2 linked regions of the Thalassospira sp. TSL5-1 genome follow. Each later gene encodes a partner of the first gene's protein in a complex. Links are inferred from orthologs where the notes say so. Each region holds a gene or a part of one and is shown on either strand. Other genes may lie near its edges.

Region 1 (8,255 bases):
GCTGGACCTTAAACGGCGTGGGGCGGGGCTGGTGCTGACGGTTGACTGTGGTGTGACCGCCTATGCCCCGCTGGCCGAGGTGGCCAATGCCGGCCTGGACGTGATTGTCGTGGACCATCACGCTGCCGAACCGGAATTGCCACAGGCCGTTGCGGTGGTTAATCCCAACCGGCTGGATGATGATAGCGGCATGGGTGATTTATGTGCAGTTGGTGTGGCGTTTTTGCTGGCGGTGGCGCTGTGCCGGACATTGCGCGAAAGCGGCTTTTTTCAGAAACGTACGATCCGCCCGCCTGATTTGCGCGTGTGGCTTGATTTGGTGGCATTGGGCACGGTTTGCGACGTTGTGCCGTTACGCGGGTTGAACCGCGCGTTTGTGACCCAGGGCCTTAAGGTCATGCGCCAGCGGAGCAATTGCGGAATTTCCGCCCTGGCCGATGTTGGCGGGGTGAACGAACTGCCCAGCGCCTATCATCTTGGTTTTGTGTTGGGGCCGCGGGTGAATGCCGGTGGCCGTGTTGGCGAGGCCGGGCTGGGCACGGCCCTGTTGTCAGGGGATGATGATGCCAGGGCGCGCGCCATTGCCGTCCGGCTTGATGAATTTAACCGTGAGCGTAAAACGATTGAGGATTATGTCCTTGATCAAGCCATTCGCATGGTGGAGGAAAAAGACCGCATCGGGGCGATGGTGCTGGTCGGGGGGGAAGACTGGCATCCAGGTGTGATTGGCATCGTCGCCAGCCGCCTGAAGGACCGCTATCACGTTCCCGCCCTTGTTATGGGGCAGGTCGATGGTGTTTATAAGGGGTCTGCCCGGTCCGTGCGGGGTATCGACCTGGGGGCGGCGATTATTGCGGCCCGTCAGGCAGGGTTGCTTGTTAATGGGGGTGGGCATGGTATGGCGGCGGGCTTTACCCTGGAGCCGGAAAAACGTGCCGAATTTGAAGATTTCCTGGAAAGCCGCTTTGCCCGCCTGATTGCCGAAAACAATATTCGCCCGACCATGACGGTTGACGGTGCCCTTCATGCAATGGGGGCAACGGTTGAATTGATTGATGCGCTTGAACGCATGGGCCCGTTTGGGGCAGGCAATGCCGAACCGCGTTTTGTGTTTACCGAGTGCCGGATTGTGAAGGCCGATGTGGTTGGTGCGGATCATGTGCGGTGCATTTTAACGGGTAGCAACGGCAAGGGACGTTTGAAAGCCATTGCCTTTCGCTGCCTGGATAATGACATGGGCCAGAGATTGCTGCGTCATGGCGGGCGACCGTTGCATGTTTTGGGGCATTTGCGCCGCGATACATGGCAGGGCCGGGAAGGCGTGCAGCTTATGATTGATGATGTGGCTGATCCAGCCGCGCTTTGAAATAGCGCGCCGATGCTTGATGCTGGTTGCATGCCGGCTGTGTTTTGCCGTGATGAATGGCTCTGGGCTCTCGGGGCTCCGCTAGGGGGCTCCGAGGAAGTCTGGCCTGGTTTTGCCCCACTGTAGGGTGTCGGCCAAATCGCTAGGTTTCCGTGGGGTCGCGATGGGGGGCAGCAGCATGCTGGCGGATAATGGCCGAAACGATCTGGGCAATCAGATTGCCGGTTTCATCCTGTTCAGGCTCATGTCCAAGCACATGTATGATATCGCGATAGGTTGCCAGAATGCTCTGGGTGATCCTGCCTGCGTTATCAACGCCTTCTGCCATCAGAAAGCCGGTAATAATGGCGGACAGCAAACTGTAGTTGCTAAATATTATTTCGGTTGAGCTGTTTTCCAAAACACGCGAATTGTGCGTTTTTTTTGTCTGGTACGATCTTTTTTTTTGCGCGGATACCTCTGTCGTATCCAGGTGGTCTTCTGCCAGGTCCACTTGCAAGTCTTGGGTGTGTTGGCGCGTTAGCTCCACGGGACCGTGGTGCGCCGGATAAGTGCTATTTTCCGCCGCGTCTTGCTGCGGATGGGGAGGGGAAGACAGGGATTGTCCGGCATGAATGTAAACCGGCCCTTCGCCCGTAACGATCCATTCAAGTCGCACGGCTTTTGCCTTGGCAAGGCGGGCAATGCCGATAAATCGCGGTTCGGATTTTGCCTGGCACCAGCGATTTAATTGTTCCGGGATCACACCGGCGACCTCTGCGGCGTCTTTTTTTCGATCAAACATATCGACAACATGCCGGATGCGTTCGCCAAGGGCGGGGCTCAGGACGGGTAACGTCGTGGCACGGCTATCATTTGCCATTTCCATCGTCCTGGATAGTGAAAGGGGCAAGGGTTGATTTGGTTAAAGTTCTCGTTTGGCGCGAAATAAACGCACCGCGAAATTTTTTGGTTGAATGTCGAATTTTTTCGTTATAAGTCTTTTTCATGCTCAACTATTGTTGACTTTTTTTCGAGTTAAAGGCCGGTATAGTCGGCGATAGTGGCAATAAAACGATAGTATAGTGACGGCGGACAAAGTTTAGTCCGGCGTTCACTATTGAGTAAAAAAAATAAAGACGCTTCCTGATCTTTGTCTGCTTGTGATGCTTTAAGATGAGAACAATTGCGCGGTGATTTTATTCGTTGAAATTGGTCCTGTTGTTTTCAGTATTGCAAGCCAAGTAGAGTAGATGATGTTTGGCGTTGCTGGCAATCAACAAGTCCTTGGGAGTACGAGGTATTTTTGTTGCGAATAGTGTTTTTCGGGTTGAATTTCCTGAAAGCACATATTTGGGAGTACACTCGATATGCGCCAGACAGATTTCCCTTTTAGCCCAGTGCAATATTTAAGACATGGTATTTAATTGATGTCTTACAGTGGCTTGGGTCTTGGAACCCGCGTTGTCAGTTTGGTCATCGCGCTTGCTTTTTTATTATGTGCCCCGGTTTTTGCATCTGCGCAGCAGGCGGCGGGCCATGTCAGTGAAGAAGGTTACATAGGTGCGGCGAGATCGGTTCGTATTTATACCGAGAACCTGCCACCTTTTAATTATCTTACAGAAGACGGGTTTACGGGCATTGGGGCCGAAGTCGTATCGGCGATGGCCCGTTTGGTCGGTCATAACGGAAAATTCGAGATGATGCCCTGGAAGCGGGTTCTTTCGATACTTGACCGTGATCCCTATACTGCCGCGTTTTCAATGGTCAGGATACCTGAACGCGAGCACGAATTTAAGTGGGTTGGCCCGATCACGCACAGTGAAACGGCTTTTTATCAATTAGCAGACAGTCCCCTCCATATCCAGTCGATGGAGGATGCGCGCAATGTACCTGCTATCGGGGTAAATGCGGGAAGTGCATCCGAGCGGGCCTTGCGTGCGCTAGGATTTAAAAATGTGATGCCGCTTTATGCCCCGAATACGGGCCTGAAAATGTTGTTAAGTGGGCGCATTTCGCTGTGGGAAACGGTGGACCTTGTGGTGACTAGCCAAAGTCGCCAACTGGGCGTGTCGCCATCGGAAGTCAAGGCGGCTTTGCCCTTGGGAAAATACGACTTTTACTTGGCATTTTCGGCGAAAACCCCGGAAACGGTGGTGTTGCCTTGGCGTCAGGCGCTGAACGAATTGCGTCGCAATGGCGTTTTTGACCAAATTCAGCGACGTTATGGCGTAAAGTCATCCAGCCTTTATGGCCCACGTAAAACAAGCTTTTCCCTGTTAAATTAGGCCCGTAAAAAGCGTAGTGCTTTATATTCACCTGTAGGTTATTAATAGTTGTTAACGGTGTAAACATGTGGCGCGTTTAGGCGTTGCACGACGCGATATTTGTTGCCGTGATTGGCGAATAGTCGTTCTTTTTCTATTTTAATGGCAGTATCGGATTTATTGGATGATGCAACAAATAGGAAAGCCCGATGATAGCCACCGGCAAACCCGAACTGATCAGCTTTGATCTGTGCCCTTTTGTTCAGCGATCAGTTATCACGCTTCTTGAAAAAAATGTCGAATTTGACCTGACTTATATTGATCTTGCCAACAAGCCGGACTGGTTTTTGGAAATTTCCCCATTGGGCAAGGTGCCGGTCCTGCGTGAAAAGGGCGAAGTCCTTTTTGAAAGTGCCGTGATCAACGAATATCTCGATGAAATCAATCCGCCGTCGATCCATCCTGCTGATCCGCTTGAAAAGGCAAAAAATCGTGCCTGGATCGAAGTGGGTGGCAATCAGCTGATGAATGCCTATCGCATGATGATGGCTGAAACCGGGGAAGAGTATCAAACCCATCGGGATGCCCTGATTAAGGGTTTCAAGCCGGTAGAGGGCCAGATTGAAGGCACATTTTTTAATGGTGATACATTTTCGCTGATTGATGCCGCCTGGGCCCCCGTTTTTACCCGCCTTCTGATTGTCGAAGAGGCGCTGGGCGAAGATTATCTGGCGGGTTATCCGAAAATCCGGGCCTGGGCCGAAGCCCTGGTCGCGCGCGATAGTGTGATCAATTCCGTCATTGATGGCTTCCGCGACAAGTTCCTGACCTACCTGCAAAAGAAAACGTATAACGGTGATACACCCAGTTACCTTGCGGGCAGGCTTGCGGAGCGCGCCTGATCATCCTATTCCGATAGGATGACAGAAAAAAATCAGACAGATGTGACATCAGCGCGCGATGAACGGGGCCAGGGCAAACTTGCGTTTGTCCTGGTTCTTGTGCCGCTTTTGATGTCCTTTTCACTCAGCCAGTTTTATCGTTCTGCACAGGCGCTGCTGGCGGACTCGCTTCGGGGCGAACTGGGTGTTACGCCCGAACAGCTAGGCCTTATTTCCGGCAGTTTTCATTTTGCCTTTGCCCTGATGCAAATTCCCGTTGGTGTAATGCTGGACCGTTATGGCCCGCGTAAAACCAATGGCATCATGATGATCATGACCGTGCTGGGTGTTATCGTCTTTGCCAGCGCCCATAGTGTGACCGGGCTTATGATCGGGCAGGGGATTATCGGCATGGGCTGTGCCGCTGCCTTTATGGCGACGCTGGTTTGTGCGTCGCGCTGGGTTGCGCCTGAAAAATTTGCTGCAACATCAGGTATTATTGTCGCGCTTAGCCTGTTGGGCGTTCTGGCCTCGGCAACACCGCTGGCCGCCCTGATCGAATATCAGGGATGGCGCGGGGTTTATTTCTGGCTGGCGGGGCTTAGCCTGCTTTCCGTGGTGCTGACCTTTATCATGGTGCGCGACGAACCGCCCCATATGCGCCGCAAGCAACCGCGTCGGGGCGAAAGCATGCGCGAAGTCCTGCAGGGCATTATGGAGGTTTGGAAAAACCGGCAAATGTGGTTGCTGGTGGCGGTGGGCTTTTTTGCCTATCCGACGATTCTGACGGTCCGGGGCCTGTGGGGCGGGCCGTATTTGCAGGATGTTTTTCATCTTTCCCCGGTTGAGGTTGGCAATATTTTGCTGGGCATGACGATTGGCATGATTTTTGGCCCGCCCTGTTATGGGCATGTCTCGCGGATTATGGGGGGGCGGGCGCGACCGCTTATTCTGTTTTCGGTTTTTGTTTCTACCGCACTTTTGATCTGTCAGGCGCTGTTTGGGGCCAGTCATGTCTGGCTGGCGGCCGTTTTAATGATGGCACACGGTTTTCTGGGCAGCTGTGCCACGCTTAACTATGCCGCAAGCCGTGCTGCAGTGCCGCCGCACCTCGTAGGGCGTGCGCTGACAACGGTGAACCTTGCCACCTTTGGCGGGCTTTTCGTGCTGCAGGGTTTGGCGGGAATGATCATCGGTCATTATCCGGCCGATGCGGCAACATTGGGCTATCAATGGATGTTTGCCTTTCTTGGTATCGGCCTTGGCGTTGCCGGGCTGGCATTTATGATTGGGGGCAGGGCCGGGAAAGCCGCAAAAAACGGCTAAAAATGGGAAGGGATTAAAAAAAACGTCACAAGGGCAAAAAACCCGCTTGACCTTGACCGGTCCAATCGCTAAAAACCGGCCTCGTTAACGCGCTGCGTCCCCTTCGTCTAGAGGCCTAGGACACTGCCCTTTCACGGCGGCAACAGGGGTTCGAATCCCCTAGGGGACGCCATTTCCTTTACTGGAAATGTACCAATCACCTTTCCCATACGGGTCAGGTGATTTTTTGTTTTCGGACTATTTTTCAAGGGTTTGAATAAAATTCTTTCTTCCGGATTCGCGACTCTGTTGCCGTGATATGGTCTTGCGGGTATGCGTGCACAAATTTTCGGTCAGAATGGAAATTTGTGCTGGCGCGGTGGTTTAACCTGTTTGCGATAGGGGCGGGTCAAACTTTCCCGGATTTGCTCAAGACTGGGGCGCGGTAAAAAATCATTGCGGAAATTCGCCTGCATGTCAGGTGTCATTTCCATATGTGCCGTGGGAGGTGCGGAGGTAGCGGCATCTATCGTTGCCGTGTTAGCGTTTGCCGTCGGTGATGCGGCATCATCATTCTGGCTGCTTTTAGGGGCTATGTTGTTTTCACCGTTACGGTCGATTGCGGCATTTTGTGACGATGGCGCAAAAAGGTCGTCCGGGTCGGCGGCATCGGCGTCAAACAGGTCGGAAACACCGACACCCAGCAGGCGGAATTTGGTGCCGTCAATTTCGCGTTGCAACAGGGTCATGGCACTTTGCAAAATCACATCCTGTTTCAGGGTCGGGTAAGTCAGGCGCATATTGCGGGTGCGGGTTTTGAAATCGCCGGTCTTCAGCTTTAACACCACCGTATGGCCTGCAATGCGTTTGCGATCCAGGTCGCGTGCCACTCGTTCGACCAGGCGGGTTAAAATATCCGCAAGCGATGCCAGATCAGCCAGGTCGTCGCTAAAGGTGGTTTCCGAAGACAGGCTTTTGCGTTCCGACGATGTTTCGACCTGTCGGTTATCCTGCCCGCGCGAAAAGTGGAAAAATCGTTTGCCAATACTGCCATAACGCCCCTGCAATTGATGGATGTCGAGTTTTTGCAGCTGCCCGATGGTTGTAATGCCGTCCTGGTGCAGTTTGCGCTCCATAGCCGGGCCAACCCCCCACATCATACGCACCGGCTTGTCAGACAGGAATTCAACTGCTTCTGCCTGACCGATCAGGGAAAATCCAAACGGCTTTTTCAAATCCGAGGCAATTTTTGCCAGAAACTTGTTATAAGACAGGCCAATCGATACCGTAATGCCAACGTCGCGAAAAATCTGTTGCTGCAGCGCCACCAGATTTTCGGCCGGGCTTTGGCCCGTGCGTTCATAGGCATCGGTCAAATCCATAAAGGCTTCGTCAATCGAAAGCGGTTCGATAATCGGTGTTACCGCGCGCATCATGTCGCGAATGCGCATGCCTTCGCGCTGGTATTTCGCCATATCGGGTGGCAGGAAAATGCCATCCGGGCATAATTCGCGCGCCTTGAAGGCCGGCATGGCGGATCGAACACCAAATTTGCGGGCGATATAGCAGCAGGTCGAAACCACCCCGCGCTTGCCACCCCCGATGATGACCGGCTGATTTGCCAGTTCCGGCCGGTCGCGTTTCTCGATCGAGGCATAAAAGGCATCGCAATCGAGATGACCAATTTGCAGCTCCGGTAGTTCGGCGTGGTTGATGGTGCGTTTTTGTCCGCATTGCGGGCAGGGCATGTCGTGCGCCGCCAAAACCTGCGGGCGCCATTTATGCCGGCAATGGGGACAAATTGCGTAAATCATCCCGTTTTTGTACTGCTTTTGTTCGTTTCCTGCAAAGAAGATTTATCGCCTTCCTGCCAGTAACTGACAGGACCGATGCGCGCCCAAGCCGGCTGAACCGGATGGCGAGAACAGCATCTGATGCAGGAAAGAAGATCGTGTTTTATGCCTGCGGTTTGCGCGGTGGCGGTGTTTTTGCCGGTTTCGCCGGTTTTGCGGGCGATTTATTAGCGTTTTTGGCACGCCGGGTACGGGCGACCATATTATCCACATATCGCCCCTGAAACAGGGTAATGCCCAGCGATTGCCCGAACCGGATGGCCGTTGGGGTATCACACCGGCACAAAATAACCCGCTCACGCCCGGATTGTTGCACTAGGGTATCCATTTCGCTGTATTTTTTGCGAATGACCGTGTCGGTCATTTCTTCGCGCCAGGCGACCTTGATAAAATCCGCCTTCAGGCTTTTGCGATCGACAAATGACAGTGATTCCACGGTAAGATTATCGATCAGCACGCGATAGCCGCGCTCGTGGAATTCATCGCGCAGGCGCAAATAGGTTTCCAGGTTTGAAAACAGGTCAACCTGGTTAAATTCAAGAATGACATTGCCCGGCCAGTTGCGTCGCACAATTTCGTCAAACCGTTCAAATTCGCGGGTGGT
Region 2 (16,001 bases), on another replicon or contig:
CCAAGGCCGATACCAAAACCGGATGGCCTTCATCGCATAATCACTGTTTGATGTCTTGAAGATATTCACTGTCCGGACAGGCGAGCCCCATCAACCAGAAGCCCGAGCCATCCACAGCCCCCCTTACCCCAAAACACGAAAGAGTTTAACACACGCATCGACAGGATGATCTAAAATTTGAACAATTAGAGTGTTCCCCGCTGCCAGCGCAACAGGGCAGGATGACGAAGGGCAAAAACAGCACGTCAATCCGTTTGATGGTGCTACGGGTTAATTTTGCAGCGGCGGATTGGGATCAACCCAGTGGCGTTTCCACATATCGGTCACACCATCCTGTTCGATCAGGCGCTGGCTGGTTCCGCGCGCCACCGACCGAATCGAAAAGCCCTGCGAGGCATCCAGCATGAATAACCGCCACAGTGATGCCACCTCGACATCCGGGCGAATGGCCTGGGCCGGGCTCCGATCATCATTGCCCACCCACACAACCGTATAAAGATCGGCGGTAAAGCCGGCAAACCACGCATCACTTCCCCGCCCGGCACGCGCCCCGAACCCCACAAAAGGCCGATCCAGGCGTACCTGGGGGTCTGTTACACCGGCAAGCATACTGTTCACCGCCAGCATTGCTTCATCGGTCAACATCTTGTCATGTCCACGCGCAACCCGCTGATATAACAACGGTTGCCCCTCTGCAGTCGATCGGATCTCGTTGATCAGGGTAATATCAGGCGAAATCCCCCCATTGAGCGACAGCGTATGCAGGCGGGCAATATCTGGCAGCGTCACCGGGTCAAGTCCAACCACGGAGCGAATATCCCTGGAAAGCGGGCTTCTAATGCCGACTTTGCGGGCAAAGTCGCGCATATTCTCCAGGCCAAATTTATGTGTCAGTTCCACCGGCACGGTATTAACATCACGGGCAAAGGCATCCCGCAGGGGAACCTGGCCGCGATATTGCCGGTCCGGGTTCACCGGTTTCCAGCCTTCCACTTCCTTGCGGGTATCGGGCACCCATTGGGCTGGGTCCGGGTTGTCGTTCAGGGCGTAATAATAGGGCAAAATTTTAATCATCCGCCCCGGAAAATACCGGACATTCCACGCCCGATTGCGCGAGATCGGGTCATACTGCGTGCCGCCCACCATTGCTCGCACCCGGCCATCCGGGCTGATCGCCAAAAGGGCGGCCTGATCCGCGCCGCGCGGCTGAAGGCGCACACGGCTAACCTCGTTAACCGCACTTTGCGCCATTTCCTGCAGGTCACGGTCAATACTGGTGACAACATGCAAATCCGTGCTGGTATAGCCCACACGCCGGGCCACTTCATCCATCACCAGATCAATCACGTATTGCGCTTGCCCTTCTTCACGCGGGGCGCGCGGTGCCAATTGGGGAACATCGCGCATCAGGGCGTTTATTTGCGCTGGCGTCAGGGTATCGTCGGGCTCCATTTTCTGCAAAACCATATTGGCAGCCTGGGCCGATGCCTTGGGAAACTGCAATGGATTAAGATTGGCAGGATCATTCATCGCTACAGCCAGAACAGCCGCCTGATGCAACGACATTTTATGGGCCGGAACATCATAGAGAAGGCGCGATGCCGCCGTAATACCAAAAATACCGGACCCGACATAACTGCGTTCCAGATAGGACCGCAAGATCGTATCCTTGTCAAAACGCGCTTCCAGCCACAAGGCAACCAGCATTTCCTCGGCGTTTCGGATCGTACCGGAACCCGGCATGCGAAAGAAACTGCGCGCCACCTTCATGGTTATGGTGGAACCCGGTGCCGCATCGCCAGACAGAATACGCATTACATCGCTGAAACCCGCGCCAAAATGGTGATAAAAACCAGGATCTGCTGCGGCAATAAAGACGTGCTGCAATCGTTTGGGAAAGGTTATAAGCGACACATCCTGACTATAATGCCCCTGAACATTTGTCATGATGGTGCCATCAAAATCGGCAATTTGCACACTGGGGCTGCGGTCCGCCTTGCGGCTGAAATCAAGCTGACTGCGAATCGATAAGGTCAGTAAAGTCGCCCCACCTGCCAATAGCAGCAAAATAACGGCTGTTATTGCCAGCATAATACGTCTTTTGCGGCGACGAATTTCACGTCGTTCCCGTTCTTCAATTTCCTTGACGGCCGCCTGTGCGGCCGCAACGCCGCTTTTTTTCGCCTGTTTATTTTCGTCCACGTCCCAATCTGCCCAATCCGCTTATATCGCCGGTTTATTTTGCTTTTTCGAGTAAACGCTCAATGGCTTAATAAATGGTAGCAGACCCTGACCATTACCACCATGCTCCAGGTCAAACCGGCATATTGGCGTAAATCGTGACGTTTCAGTATATTGGCTCCCTTGCGGTGGCATCACTGCCCTCTGGCTGACGCCTTCCCGAATCCCATCAATCTTTGCTGCTGGATGACACAAAGGTGATTTATCCCGGCATTCTGGCACCGGTTACATTGGTCTTTACTGATAATGTCGATTATCGCCCCGATGACCTTAAAACCTTGCGATCCCCGATACAAAGTGACCTCTCGCTGCCTTTTGATGGATGCTGAACTATCTGTTCAGCTCTCAATATCGGGCATCACATCAAACAAAAAAATGGCCCTTCACCATACATGGCAAAGGGCCATCACATTCAGCAGATCGCAGAAACCTCACAAGAGGTTTCCTTCCGCATCAAACGTCAAGATTGGCGACTTTCAGCGCGTTGCTTTGGATGAAATCACGACGGGGTTCGACAATGTCGCCCATCAGGGTCGAAAAGACCTCTTCGGCTTCATCGGCATGTTCGACTTTCACCTGCAAAAGCGAGCGAACATTCGGGTCGAGCGTGGTTTCCCAAAGCTGATCGGGGTTCATTTCACCCAGACCTTTATACCGCTGAACCGCAATGCCGCGACGGCCATATTCCATCACCGCATTGACCAGGTCGACCGGACCGTGAATTTTCCAGACCTTGTCTTTGGCACCAAATTCCGATCCTTCTTCAAAGATCTCGCGCAGTTCGCCAATCAGCCCGGCCAAAGCCCGGCTTTCGGCGGAACGCAGGATATTGGCATCAATCACATAGCGTTCTTCAACACCACGCATCATCCGCCAGACCACCAACTGATCGAGCGGCGCCTCGCCTTTCCAGCCCCGGTCAAAATCTTCGGCCAGGGTATCAAGGTGGGTCGCCAGGGTCTGGGCGGACTCAAGACGTTTTTGATCATCATCAAGTAGTGCCGGGTTAAGCGCCCCGGCCAACACGGCCTGTTCCAACACCGAAATCGGCAGTTTAAGCGACAGCGGTTCCAGCAGCCCCTTTGCCTTGCGCGCCAGTTCGACAATCCGAATAAGGTCGGCTGCGGCATATTGGGTGCCATTGGCAAGGGTTAGTACCGCATCCTCGGTGCCCTGCGCGGTCAAATACTGTTCCATCTCGCGGTCACCCTTGAGATACTGAACAGAATTGCCCCGCTTGGCCCGGTAAAGCGGCGGCTGGGCGATATAAAGATAACCGCGTTCGATCAATGCCGGCATCTGACGATAAAAGAACGTCAAGAGCAGTGTGCGAATATGCGCACCGTCGACGTCGGCGTCGGTCATGATGATGATTTTGTGATAGCGGATTTTTTCGATATTAAAATCATCCCGGCCAATGCCGGTACCAAGTGCTGTAATCAACGTGCCAATTTCCTGGCTCGACAGCATCTTGTCAAAACGCGCACGTTCCACGTTCAGGATTTTACCGCGCAATGGCAAAATCGCCTGAAAACCACGTTCACGCCCCTGCTTGGCCGACCCACCTGCGGAATCACCCTCCACGATGAACAGTTCGGCTTTGGACGCATCGCGTTCCTGGCAATCGGCAAGTTTGCCGGGAAGGGATGAAATATCAAGCGCCCCTTTACGGCGGGTCAGTTCGCGAGCCTTGCGCGCGGCTTCGCGGGCGGTGGCCGCCTCAACAACCTTGCCAACAATCTTGCGGGCATCCTGCGGGTGCTCTTCCAGCCACTGTGAAAGCTTGTCATTCACGACATTTTCCACAACCGGGCGCACTTCGGACGACACCAGCTTGTCCTTGGTCTGGGACGAGAATTTCGGGTCTGGCACCTTGACGGAAATAACGCAGGTCAGACCTTCGCGGGCATCATCACCCGACAAGGCAACCTTTTCCTTTTTGGCAATCCCGCTTTCCTGGGCGTAATTGTTGATCTGGCGGGTCAGCGCGGCACGGAAACCGGCCATATGCGTACCGCCATCGCGCTGGGGAATGTTGTTGGTAAAACACAGTGTGGTTTCGTGATAGCTGTCATTCCATTGCAGCGAAACTTCAACGGTAATGCCCTCTCTTTCACCAACAATGCTGATCGGTTCTTCGATCTGCCGGGTTTTGGAACGGTCGAGATATTCAACAAACGCCCGAATCCCGCCTTCATAATGCAATTTGATTTCGGTCGGCTCGCTGCTGCGTTCATCGCGCAGGGTCAGGAACACGCCGGAATTCAAAAATGCCAGTTCCCGCAAGCGATGCTCAAGGGTCGGCAGGTTAAATTCGGTCATGGTGAAAATTTCGGCATCGGGATAGAAGGTCACTTCCGTCCCGGTCAGCGGTTTACCATCTTCCATGATCGGCGCATCGCCCACCACTTCAAGCGGCTTAACCGCATCCCCCCCGGAAAATTCCATGTAATGTTCCTTGCCGTTGCGCCAGATGCGCAATTTCAGCAAGGTGGACAGAGCATTCACCACCGAAATACCCACACCGTGCAAACCACCGGAAACCTTGTAGGAATTCTGGTCAAACTTACCACCGGCATGCAGTTGGGTCATGATGACCTCGGCCGCCGAAACGCCTTCTTCCCTGTGGATGTCGGTCGGAATACCACGGCCATTGTCACGAATCGTTGCCGACCCATCGCCATTGAGCTGCACCAGCACCAGGTCGCAATGACCGGCCAGGGCTTCGTCAATGGCGTTATCAACCACCTCATAGATCATGTGATGCAGACCGGTTCCGTCATCGGTATCCCCGATATACATGCCCGGCCGCTTGCGCACCGCTTCCAGGCCCTTCAGGACCTTGATGGATTCGGCACCGTATTCTTCCGGGTCAATTCCGGCAGCAATCGGGGCTTCTGTTTCGTTGGTCATAGCGTCACAACCTCGGCAGTCACAGATCAAATCTCATCGGGTGTTACGCGGGCCTCTTCGACCCTTAAAAACTGCGCACGCCCGATCAGACCATTAAAAAGCGCCCGGTCCGTACCTGTCATCCAGGCCTGAACGCCAAGCGCCACGATTTCGTCAAAGAGGTCCCCCCGCCTTTCGGCATCAAGATGGGCGACCACTTCATCTAGCAACAAAAGCGGACCCGCACCCCGGGCCCGGCTTTGCAGGCGCGTATTTGCCATCACGATTGACAGCAAAAGCGCCTTTTGTTCGCCCGTCGAGCATTGTGCCGCGGGCTGGTTTTTCGCTTCATGCCACACCATCAGATCGCTTCTTTGCGGCCCGACAGCGGCACCTCCATACATCGCATCACGTTCCCGCCCGTCGCGCAGGGCAGCCCGCATGCGGTCTTCAACCTCAACAGCCGGAAATTTCTCCAGCCAGTTTTCAAGGTCCCCCGCCAGCGCCAGACGTGCTGCCGGAAACGCCCCAACCGCCATTGTCCCGGCCCGCACCAGACGTTCAAGCAAATCTGCACGGGCCACCACAACGGCAATGCCGTGGCGCACCATCGAATCCTCGATGGCATTAAGCCATTTGTCATCCGCCTTGCCGGCCTTCAACAGTTTGGCCCGGCTGCGCAGGCCATGCTCGAATGCGGCAACACGGCTGCTATGGTCCGGGTCCAGGCCGTATACCAGCCGATCCAAAAACCGCCGACGGGCCGATGGCCCATCCAAAAACAGCCGGTCCATTTGCGGTGTCAGCCAAACCGCGGCACAAACCCGGCTCAGGGCCGCCTGCCCGCGCTGGGCTTCGCCATCAATTTTAACCGCCCGGCGTTCACGTCCCTGGCGCAAGGCCAACGGGTCCAGTCCAGAACCCACCTGATATTGCCCGTCTGGCGTTTCAAGCTGGGCACTTACCGCCCAGGCCCTCAAGGCACCATCATCGGTGGGTGGCACATTGCGGCTGATTTCACCCAATTTTGCCCGCCGCAACCCGCTGCCCGGGGCCAAAAGCGACACGGCTTCCAAAAGGTTGGTTTTCCCCGCCCCGTTTGGTCCGGTCAAAACCACCGGCCCGGCGTCGATATCCAGGCGCAGCCGGGCATAGCAGCGAAAATCGCCAAGATCGAGACGGGAAACAGCAAGACGGTGTATTATCATGGGCGCACCGTCTTGCCGGTCATGATTATGGGCAAGGAAAGCCACAACAAGGAAATCGCGGGTCAGACGCGCATCGGCATCAGGACATACAATGCCGACAGGTCATCGGTATCGCGCAGAATGGTCGGCGACTGCCCGTCAGACATCAGAAGGTTAAGCGTATCGCCCTTGACCTGCTTGGCAATGTCGAGAAGATAACGGGAGTTGAAACCGATTTCGATGTCATCGGAATCGTAATTGATTTCAAGTTCTTCCGATGCCGTGCCGTGTTCCGGGCTGGAGGCCGAAAGGGTCAGGGTGTTGCCAGACATGACAACCTTAACCGCACGGGATTTTTCAATCGAAATCGCCGAAACACGGTCAACCGCATCGGCAAAAGGCTTGCATTCCAGATCCAGGCTTTTGTCATTGCCCGCCGGAATAACACGTTCGTAATCCGGGAAGGTGCCGTCAATCAGCTTGGACGTCAGAACCGCCTTGCCAAAACCAAAGCGGATTTTGGTATCCGACAGGGCAATATCCACGGCTTCGCCGGTTTCATCAATCAGCTTGCGCAATTCGCCAACGGTTTTGCGCGGCACAATCACGCCCGGCATGTTTTCCGCGCCATCAGGCAGCGGGGCTTCGATGCGGGCCAGGCGGTGTCCGTCGGTGGCAACGGCACGCAAAATCTTGGTACCTTCGGCATCGGCGGCATGGAAATAAATCCCGTTCAGGTAATAACGGGTTTCTTCGGTGGAAATGGCAAATTCGGCACGGTCAATCAAACCGCGCAGTTCGGCAGCCGCCAAACCAAAGCTGACCGGAAGGTCGCCACCAGACATCACCGGGAAATCATCAACCGGCAGAACGGCAAGATTGAATTTTGAGCGCCCCGCCGAAAGGGTCAGGCGACCCGCCCCCGGCTCAAGGGTGATTTGCACCTGGGAACCCTCGGGCAATTTGCGCACGATTTCATAAAGGGTGTGCGCAGGTGTTGTCGTTGCACCGGGTTCGGAAACTTCCGCCGTGGTGGTTTCGATAACTTCCAGGTCCATATCGGTTGCGGTCAGCGACAGGGTATTTTCTTCGGCCCGCAGCAGGATATTGGACAGAATCGGAATGGTGTTGCGCCGTTCGACCACACTTTGAACATGTGTGAGAGATTTTAACAGAGCCGCGCGTTCGATGGTCAGCTTCATGCCCGTCCTATCCGTCTGTCTGCAGTTACTTAATGAATTGATTTTTATTCATTTTTTCGACTTACCCCCACCCCTTTTGGCTGGGTTGGGCGCATTATAACATGGCAGTCCCAAAACCGAAGGATTTTTAGTGCAAAAAACCAAGCGATTGAAAGGAGTCGAGCCTTTAAAAACGCGCAGAAATCACAGGCGCGGTTTTCTGCGGCTTTCAGCACGCCAAACCACAATAAAGCCGCCCGAAAATTACCCCGCACATAGGCAAAAAACGCAATCACAACGCCGAAATCACTCAAATAAAAACGGCAATCAGCCTGATCTGGCCAATTGCCGTTTTTTAAGCGAATCACAGTCGCGCCATCCGGTCAGCTTTCCAGCATACGACGCAGCAAATCGATATCTTCGGACAAAGACGGATCCGCCTTGTGCAGTTCCTCGACCTTGCGTACCGCGTGCATCACCGTGGTATGGTCACGCCCGCCAAATTTACGGCCAATTTCCGGCAGGGAATGCGTGGTCAGCTGCTTTGACAGATACATCGCCACCTGGCGCGGACGGGCCACCGCACGGGCCCGGCGGGCAGAGTGCATGTCGGACACCTTGATATTGAAATGCTCCGCCACGCGTTTTTGAATTTCTTCAATCGTAACCCGGCGTTCGGAGGCACGCAGCACATCGTGCAAAACATCCTGCACCATCTCCAGGCCAATCTCGCGACCGACAAGCTGGGAATGGGCGATCACACGGTTAAGCGCCCCTTCAAGTTCACGAACGTTCGCCGTAATCTTGTGGGCCAGAAATTCCATCACCCGCTGCGGCAGTTCCACGCGCTGGCGTTCGGCCTTGGATTCGAGAATCCCCAAACGCAGCTCATAGGTGGTGGCGTGAATATCCGCCACCAGGCCCGACCCCAGACGGGAACGCAAACGCTCTTCAATATCTTCAAGGTCGGAGGGCGATTTATCGGCCGAAACAATGATCTGACGGCCCTGATCCACCAGCGCATTAAAGGTATGGAAAAATTCTTCCTGGGTGGAATCCTTGCCGGAAATAAACTGTACGTCATCGACCATCAGCACATCGACCGACCGGAACTGGTCCTTGAAATCCACGGTGTTTTTATCGCGCAGCGCCCGAATAAAACGATACATGAATTTTTCAGCCGACAGGTAAATCACCGTGCGGTGCGGCTGGGTGCGGCGAATATGCCAGGCAATGGCGTGCATCAGGTGGGTTTTACCCAGACCAACACCACCATACAAAAACAGCGGATTGAACGGAACGGACTCGGCCTCGGCCAGACGGCGGGCGGCGGCATAGGCAAATTCGTTCGGCTTGCCGATCACGAAATTATCAAAGGTATAACGCGGGTCCAGGGCGGCACTGATGCCATCATCGGACATGCTGCCAATCGCCCCCCGCCCGGCAGACGATGCCGACTGAAAGCCGTTTGAAACCGGGGCCGGATGACACGGCGCCTTACGGCTGCCCGGAGCATCATAATTCTCGGCGGTATAACGCGGATGCTGCTTTGCCGGTTCATTATAGGAAGGGGCACGGCTCCCCTCCGGGTTTGTCGAGACCGGCCGCGGCGCGGCAGAGGATGCGGAAGCGGAGGAAGAGGCAGAAGAATCGCTACCCGAATCCGGGGCGGCTACCACCACCTCGACAAAATGAACATTGGGATCTTCGGCATGCCAAAAGGCCTGGATGCGATCCAGATAATGCTGAGAGACCCAGTCGCGCATCGCCCGATTGGGTGCGCCAAGGCGGGCCACACCGGCCTCAACCGTGATCAGGGCAACTGGATCAAGCCAGTATCGATATGCCGTAGCGCCAAACTCGCTACGCAGTTTTTCGCGAACAATCTTCCAGGTGGTCATGACATGATCTTCGAGTGCGGCCTGCTGGCGACCGGGAGTCTTGCTCCCTGAGTTATCAGCGCCAAATGGTGCTCCCCTTAAGGCGTGCTGCACTTTCAAGACCTTTCCCCGCTATTGACTAAAATCCCGACGCCAGTTTCCAAACGCACTGCCGGACACGACAAAATACAAAGCATTGCCGCGTTGACCGAAAACTGACCAACACGCCCGTCTTGCTACTAGAAAATGGAAGCGTACTCGCGCCCTTGTTTTTCATTCTTCATTAGTCGCGATATGGAACCGCGATCGAAGTCGAAACACTGTACTGATGCGTCCCGCATCAGGCAAGGCGATCTTTAACAGAACGTTAAAAGGATTTCGCCCCCAAAACGTTCGCGGAATTGCGGGACTTTTTCACTTTCGCAACCAAAGAACGAAAGGTGAATTCCTGGAATTCCGGCAGCGAAAAGGCCGCGCAAGAAACGCGGCCTTCGACTCGCCATCCCGAAGGATAAAATTAAAGCGCTTTGACGCGAGCGGACAAACGCGAAACTTTGCGAGCGACGGTGTTTTTGTGCAGAACACCGAGCTGCGCACCACGCGCCAGTTCCGGCTCGGCAACTTTAAACGCAGCCAGAGCGGCATCCTTGTCGCCAGCTTGCAGCGCGGTTTCGACCTTCTTGACGAAGGTGCGAATGCGGCTGATACGCGCACCGTTAACTGCGGCGCGAGTTTCATTCCGGCGAATGCGCTTCTTGGCCGATTTATGATGAGCCATTGCGAACCTGTCTCTTAAAACAAAAATGTTACGTAATTCGGAGCGCGGCTTATAGCTCCCTGCCAACAAGCCGTCAACCCCCGATACCGCTATTATCCGCGTTTTTCCGCGCTTTCCGAGTCGATTGACCGAATCTCGCGGCAAACCGGCATCAGCGATGCTTGAATTCGGGTTTGCGTTTTTCGCCAAAGGCCTTCATGCCCTCGGCCCGGTCTTCCAGCGCAAAGGTCGAATGGAACTCGCGGCGTTCAAACATCAGGCCTTCGGCCAGGGTCATTTCAAAGGCCTTATTGACACTTTCCTTCACCTTCATCGCCACCGGGGCCGAGAAGGAGGCAATCTTTTCCGCCAGTTTCATCGCCTCATCCATGAGCGAGTCGGCGGGAACAACACGGGCCACAAGGCCGGAACGCTCGGCTTCTTCGGCATCCATCATGCGCCCGGTCAGGCACATTTCCATTGCCTTGGCCTTGCCAATGGCACGGGTCAAACGCTGGGTGCCGCCGGCACCGGGAATCGTGCCAATGGTGATTTCCGGCTGACCAAACTTTGCGGTATCGGCCGCAATCATGATATCGCAGCTCATGGCAAGTTCACAGCCACCGCCCAGGGCGAATCCGCTGACCGCGGCGATGGTCGGCTTGCGGCAGGCCGCCATCCGGGTCCAGCCTTTGGTGATAAAGTCGGCTTTATAAACATCCATATAATCGCGATCGATCATTTCCTTGATGTCGGCCCCGGCAGCAAAGGCCTTTTCCGACCCGGTAATGACAATGGCCCGAACCGATTCGTCATCCTCGAATTCATCCAAGGCCGCAGCCAAATCGGCAATCAGGGCATCGCAAAGGGCATTCAATGCCTTGGGACGGTTCAACGTGATCAGGCCGACATTGCCCTTAACTTCGGCCAGGATGTTTTCGTAAGTCATGGAATATCCCTTTCAAATGACGATGTTTCGACCGGTTTTGACCAATCCACCGCCTGAAACCATAATTACATACTGTTTTACCGATTTTATACCCACGAGGCAAGAAACACCCCACAAGGCCACCCGTTAAAGCAGTCCTGCAAAGCCAACTGCAAACGTAGCGAAGGTTTTGAAACAACGGTACATCCCGTGGCGCACCGCATAAAGCCAGGATCAGTCCCTAATGCTGGCAAAGCGGGCAATAAAAGGTCGAACGCCCGCCCTGCACCAGACGGCCCACGGTGCCATCACAATCCGGGGTGATACAGGGTTCACCCTCGCGGCCATAAATACGGAAGTTATGCTGGAAATAACCCAATTCGCCATTGGCCTGACGATGATCGCGCAGGGATGACCCACCGGCGCGAATGGCATCTTCCAGTACCATGCGAATCTCACGATACAGCAGGTCAATTTCGTCGCGCGTCAGGCTGTTTGACAGGCGCAACGGATCAATCCGGGATCGAAACAGGGCTTCGCAGACATATATATTGCCAAGCCCGGCCACCAGCCGCTGATCGAGCAGCGTGGTTTTAATCGGGCTTTTGCGTTTGGCAAGGGCCTCGGCCAGCATGGTGGTATTAAACTGGTTGCCCAAAGGTTCCGGGCCAATACCTGCCAGCATCGGATGATTGGGCAGCGCATCTACGTTGGTTAACGCCATCAGGCCAAACCGGCGCGGGTCGTTAAAACGCACCAAAACGCCGCTATCCATGACAAAATCCACATGGTCATGCTTGCCTGCCTCGGGCATATCGACGTCATTTTGCGGTTCAATCACCGTCATGCGGCCCGACATGCCCAAATGCACCAGCAACACCTGCCCGTCATCAAGGTAAACCAACACATATTTGGCCCGCCGGGTCAGTTGATCCACGCGCCGCCCTGTCAGCTTTGCGACAAAATCTTCGGGAAACGGGGTGCGCAGGTTGGGGCGCCGCTGTACGACCGAAGCCAGAACCCGCCCTTCCATAACCGGGGCAAGCCCCCGACAAACTGTTTCCACTTCTGGCAATTCAGGCATCACAACCTCGTCACGGCGTTGGGGATCAATAGGACCCACTATGTAATCGGCAACAGGCACAAATGCCAGATTGTTACGATGACAAATTATAAATAGCACAAAAAACAGAATGGCTTATGCTGACCCTGTTTCAAAGTTTATAGCTTTTATTGGCGGAATATACGCATGGAATTTGGTGTCGATCTTTTAATGATCATGTTTGCCGTGGCCCTGATTGCCGGGTTTGTGGATTCAATTGCCGGGGGTGGCGGCCTTATTTGCATTCCCGCCCTGTTATGGGCCGGCATCACCCCCACCCAGGCCCTGGCAACCAACAAATTGCAAAGCAGTTGTGGCAGTTTTTCCGCTGCCCTTAATTTCGCCCGGCGCGGCCTGGTCAATCCACGTGAAATGGGGCTGGCCATTATCCTGACCCTGCTGGGTTCGATATTGGGCACCACCCTGATTCAGATGCTCGATCCTGGCCTGTTGATGACGCTGCTGCCGGGTCTTTTGATTGCGATTGCCCTGTATTTCCTGTTTTCCCCGCGCGCCAGCGACATTGATGCCCAGCAAAAAATCGGCAAAACCCTATTTGCCTTTACTGCCGGTTTTGGCATTGGTTTTTATGACGGCTTTTTTGGTCCCGGTACCGGGTCTTTCTTCTCCATCGCCTTTGTCGCCCTGCTGGGCTACAACCTGACCAAAGCCACCGCGCACACCAAGGTTTTAAACTTCACCGCCAATGTCGCCTCCCTGGCAACCTTTATTGTCGGCGGCGAAGTCGTCTGGGAAATTGGCCTGGCAATGGCGGTTGGCCAGGTGATCGGGGCAACGCTGGGCTCGCATATGGTGATGAAGGTCGGTGCGCGGCTGGTTCGCCCGCTGCTGGTTTTTGTCTCCATCGCCATTTCGATCAAACTGATCATTGACCAATATGGCGACCAAATCGGCGCGTCGTTTCGCGCGGTTGGGCTGGCATTCTGCTAACGACCATCCCCCCCGTTTCAGCTTTTCGCAAGTATTCAGCCAAACAAAATGGCCCGGGCATTTAATCTGCCGCGGGCCATTTTCGTTTGCCTGCCCAACACCCCCGTCAAAGGCACAACAAGGCTGAAAGCATGCTTGCTTACGCGCCAATGGCCGCTTGCGGGTCGATTTCGGTTTTACGGTCCATCAAATAGGAAAAAACCGCCAGCATCAGGGCTGCCACTGCAATCAATGCGCCAATCCAGGGAATTTGGGCATAACCGATACCGGCATTAATCGCGAGGCCCCCCAGCCACGCGCCGCCCGCATTGCCAAGGTTAAAGGCCCCCTGATTAATGGTAGATGCCAAATTCGGCGCCCCTGTTGCTTCATTCACCACGCGAATTTGCAAGGGTGACACCAGGGCAAACATCACCACCCCCCAAATAAACAGGGATATAATGGCCGGCCACACCTGATAGATGGTTTCCGTCAGCATCATCAAAACCAGCACCAACGCCACCAGCGTGATGATAATGGCGGGCATCAACCGCCAGTCGCCCAGGCGGCCACCAATGAAATTGCCCACCGTCAGCCCCACGCCAAACAGCAGCAAAACCACCGTTACATTTTGCGGCGAAACGCCAGTGACATCGGTTAAAATCGGGGTGATATAGGTAAAAACACTAAACAGGCTGGCCGATGCCAAAACGCTGAGCGCCATTGCCAGCAAAACCTGCATTTTGCCAAGTGCGCGGGCTTCGGCCATAAAACTGGTCCGCTCTGCCTTGATGTTGCGCGGTACAAACAGATAAAGCGCAATAAAGGCCACCACCCCAATGGCAACCACCGCCCAAAAGGTAGAGCGCCAACCCAATGCCTGACCCATTGCCGTGCCAAATGGCACGCCCAAAACATTGGCCAGTGTGAGGCCAGAAAACATCAGGGCGACAGCCTGCACCCGTTTATGCGGCGGTACCAACCCAGCCGCCACGACCGAGCCAAGACCAAAAAATGCGCCATGCCCCAGCGCGGTAATCACACGCGCCACCATCAGCAGGCTGTAATTGGGCGCAATCGCGCACAGTACATTGCCCAGCAAAAACAGCGACACCAAAAACAGCAAAACCCGGCGGCGTTCCATTTTTGCCGTTGCCACCGCCAAAAAGGGCGAGCCAAAGGTCACACCTAACGCATAACCCGTCACCAACAACCCGGCACTGGGGATGCTAACCCCCAAATCAGCAGCCACATCGGGCAGCAGCCCCATAATGACAAATTCCGTCGTCCCGATTCCAAAGGACGCCATTGCCAGCGCCAGAATGGGCAAACGGGCCAAAAAAGCCTGGCGGGAATGAGCAAAGGACATGGGGCACCCGTTACGTTGGCGGCAAAAGCGGCATAAAATCAAAAAAGGCGGTGCCCTGCATCCAGCAGGCACCGCACTTCCAGAACATGATCTGAACCGATTCAAAACTGCCTGTAAACGATGCCGGGAACTATCGCTTTCTACGCATAGAATCTATGCGATTTTGGCAAATATCGCGGGCCTGCCCGAAAATTGATCATTGCCCTGCGGTTTGACTTGCATACTGCCGCTGCCCAAAACCGGTGCATTATGGCATCTGTCGCCCACACAGGGCATCAAGGGCACTGTTGAATTGATCCGCCGTCAGGCCATCGCCTAGGGCGCGATGAAAAAGCTGGTTTTGTGTTTCCGGTGCCAACCCGCCCACGGGCGGATCGGTATCGAGGTTGGTTGGAAAGGAATACCCCTCGGCACAGGCGGCAATCGCGGCGGCCTGTTCGGCTTCTGTCATCGTCCCCCTGGCCTGCATGGCACGAAGGACCGGATAAACCGCCTTGCACATGGCAATACGGTCCAGCGATTCCATTGCCCGCCCATAAGCCGACGAAACCTGCAATAAATTCGCCATCCGCTGGATATTCTGGCTGCTATTGCGGCCTGCTGCATGGAACAGGGCCGGGTTAAAAAACAGCGCATCGCCTTTTACCAGCGGCAATTGCACATGGCGCGCATGAAACAGATTGCGGAAATCCTGGCGACGCCACGCCATATAGCCTTCACGATAAAGCTGCGAAAAAGGCAGCAACAATGTCGGCCCGCTTTCAAGGGGCATATCACAATGCGCCACCGCGCCCTGAAGCGTTAATACCGGAGAAAGATGATGCACATGGGCGGGGAATTTTTCGCACATTTCAGCAGTTTGGAACCCCAAATGATAATCGCGATGCACCTGCTGTGCCTGCCCGCCCGGCCGCACCAGATTGACCTGTGCCGTCATCTGGTAACACGGGCCAAGCCAGGCCTCACACACCATATCGATCACCGGATTGCCAAAATAGCGGGCAAACACATCCGGCGCACACAAACACAGTTTTTGCGCCGAATTCCAAATGCGGTCATTGGCCCCCGCCTTGGCAAAATGGTCCGCGGCAGTGCCATTGGCCGCCTTTTCATCGGCAATAATATCCAGATAAGTCCGAGTTGCGTCATCAAGGACGCTGCAATCAGCATAGGCGGCCTTGATCACCAACACACCCGCCCCGCCCAGCATCACCCTGGCCCATTCCGCCATCACCGCACGGCGTTGATCCTGCCGGGTCATGATTTGGCGTAGCGCATCGCCATCATAAACCGGCACATTCCGCAGGATTTCACGGGCATGGGGCACATCTTCAGCCCGGGTTTCCCGGTTAATGAAGGGCAACAGGTCATCCGTGGAACATGCCGCCTCGCGGTAATATCCCGCGCCATGCGCGGCCTCTTCTCGCCCGGTGACCGGATAAGAATGGAGTTCAGGGTACGTGTTCGATTTCGGTTGACGGGATGGCATGGCTTTTTCCTCCTGATCACGGCGGATCGTTGAAATGCCCGCCCA

What was found.
Region 2: the proteins of LF95_RS06205 (region 1) and dnaN are in contact, whole or in part, in a solved structure (PDB 1OK7), measured with the Escherichia coli proteins. The link is inferred for Thalassospira sp. TSL5-1 from one-to-one orthologs.

The regions. Positions count from the first base shown.
Region 1 is NZ_KV880637.1:1,308,098-1,316,352, forward strand. The notes cover bases 5,350-8,255. They hold LF95_RS06205 (DNA polymerase IV), read right to left. Parts: upstream 7,547-8,255; coding sequence 6,152-7,546; downstream 5,350-6,151. Other genes in these bases: LF95_RS06195 (MFS transporter), read left to right, coding at 5,350-5,819; LF95_RS06210 (EAL domain-containing protein), read right to left, coding at 7,755-8,255. Also shown: single-stranded-DNA-specific exonuclease RecJ, read left to right, coding at 1-1,366; LF95_RS06180 (hypothetical protein), read right to left, coding at 1,509-2,228; LF95_RS06185 (substrate-binding periplasmic protein), read left to right, coding at 2,776-3,633; LF95_RS06190 (glutathione S-transferase family protein), read left to right, coding at 3,822-4,514; more of LF95_RS06195, read left to right, coding at 4,533-5,349. UniProt on the Escherichia coli protein: Poorly processive, error-prone DNA polymerase involved in translesion repair and untargeted mutagenesis. Copies undamaged DNA at stalled replication forks, which arise in vivo from mismatched or misaligned primer ends.
Region 2 is NZ_KV880641.1:155,970-171,970, forward strand. Bases 5,464-8,424 are described here. They hold dnaN (DNA polymerase III subunit beta), read right to left. Parts: upstream 7,523-8,424; coding sequence 6,404-7,522; downstream 5,464-6,403. Other genes in these bases: recF (DNA replication/repair protein RecF), read right to left, coding at 5,464-6,341; LF95_RS20685 (hypothetical protein), read right to left, coding at 7,567-7,869; dnaA (chromosomal replication initiator protein DnaA), read right to left, coding at 7,885-8,424. Outside these bases: LF95_RS20665 (transglycosylase domain-containing protein), read right to left, coding at 271-2,202; gyrB (DNA topoisomerase (ATP-hydrolyzing) subunit B), read right to left, coding at 2,695-5,154; more of recF, read right to left, coding at 5,181-5,463; more of dnaA, read right to left, coding at 8,425-9,402; rpsT (30S ribosomal protein S20), read right to left, coding at 9,899-10,159; LF95_RS20700 (enoyl-CoA hydratase), read right to left, coding at 10,311-11,087; mutM (bifunctional DNA-formamidopyrimidine glycosylase/DNA-(apurinic or apyrimidinic site) lyase), read right to left, coding at 11,308-12,150; LF95_RS20710 (TSUP family transporter), read left to right, coding at 12,316-13,119; LF95_RS20715 (MFS transporter), read right to left, coding at 13,259-14,467; LF95_RS20725 (phytanoyl-CoA dioxygenase family protein), read right to left, coding at 14,715-15,956. UniProt on the Escherichia coli protein: Confers DNA tethering and processivity to DNA polymerases and other proteins. Acts as a clamp, forming a ring around DNA (a reaction catalyzed by the clamp-loading complex) which diffuses in an ATP-independent manner freely and bidirectionally along dsDNA.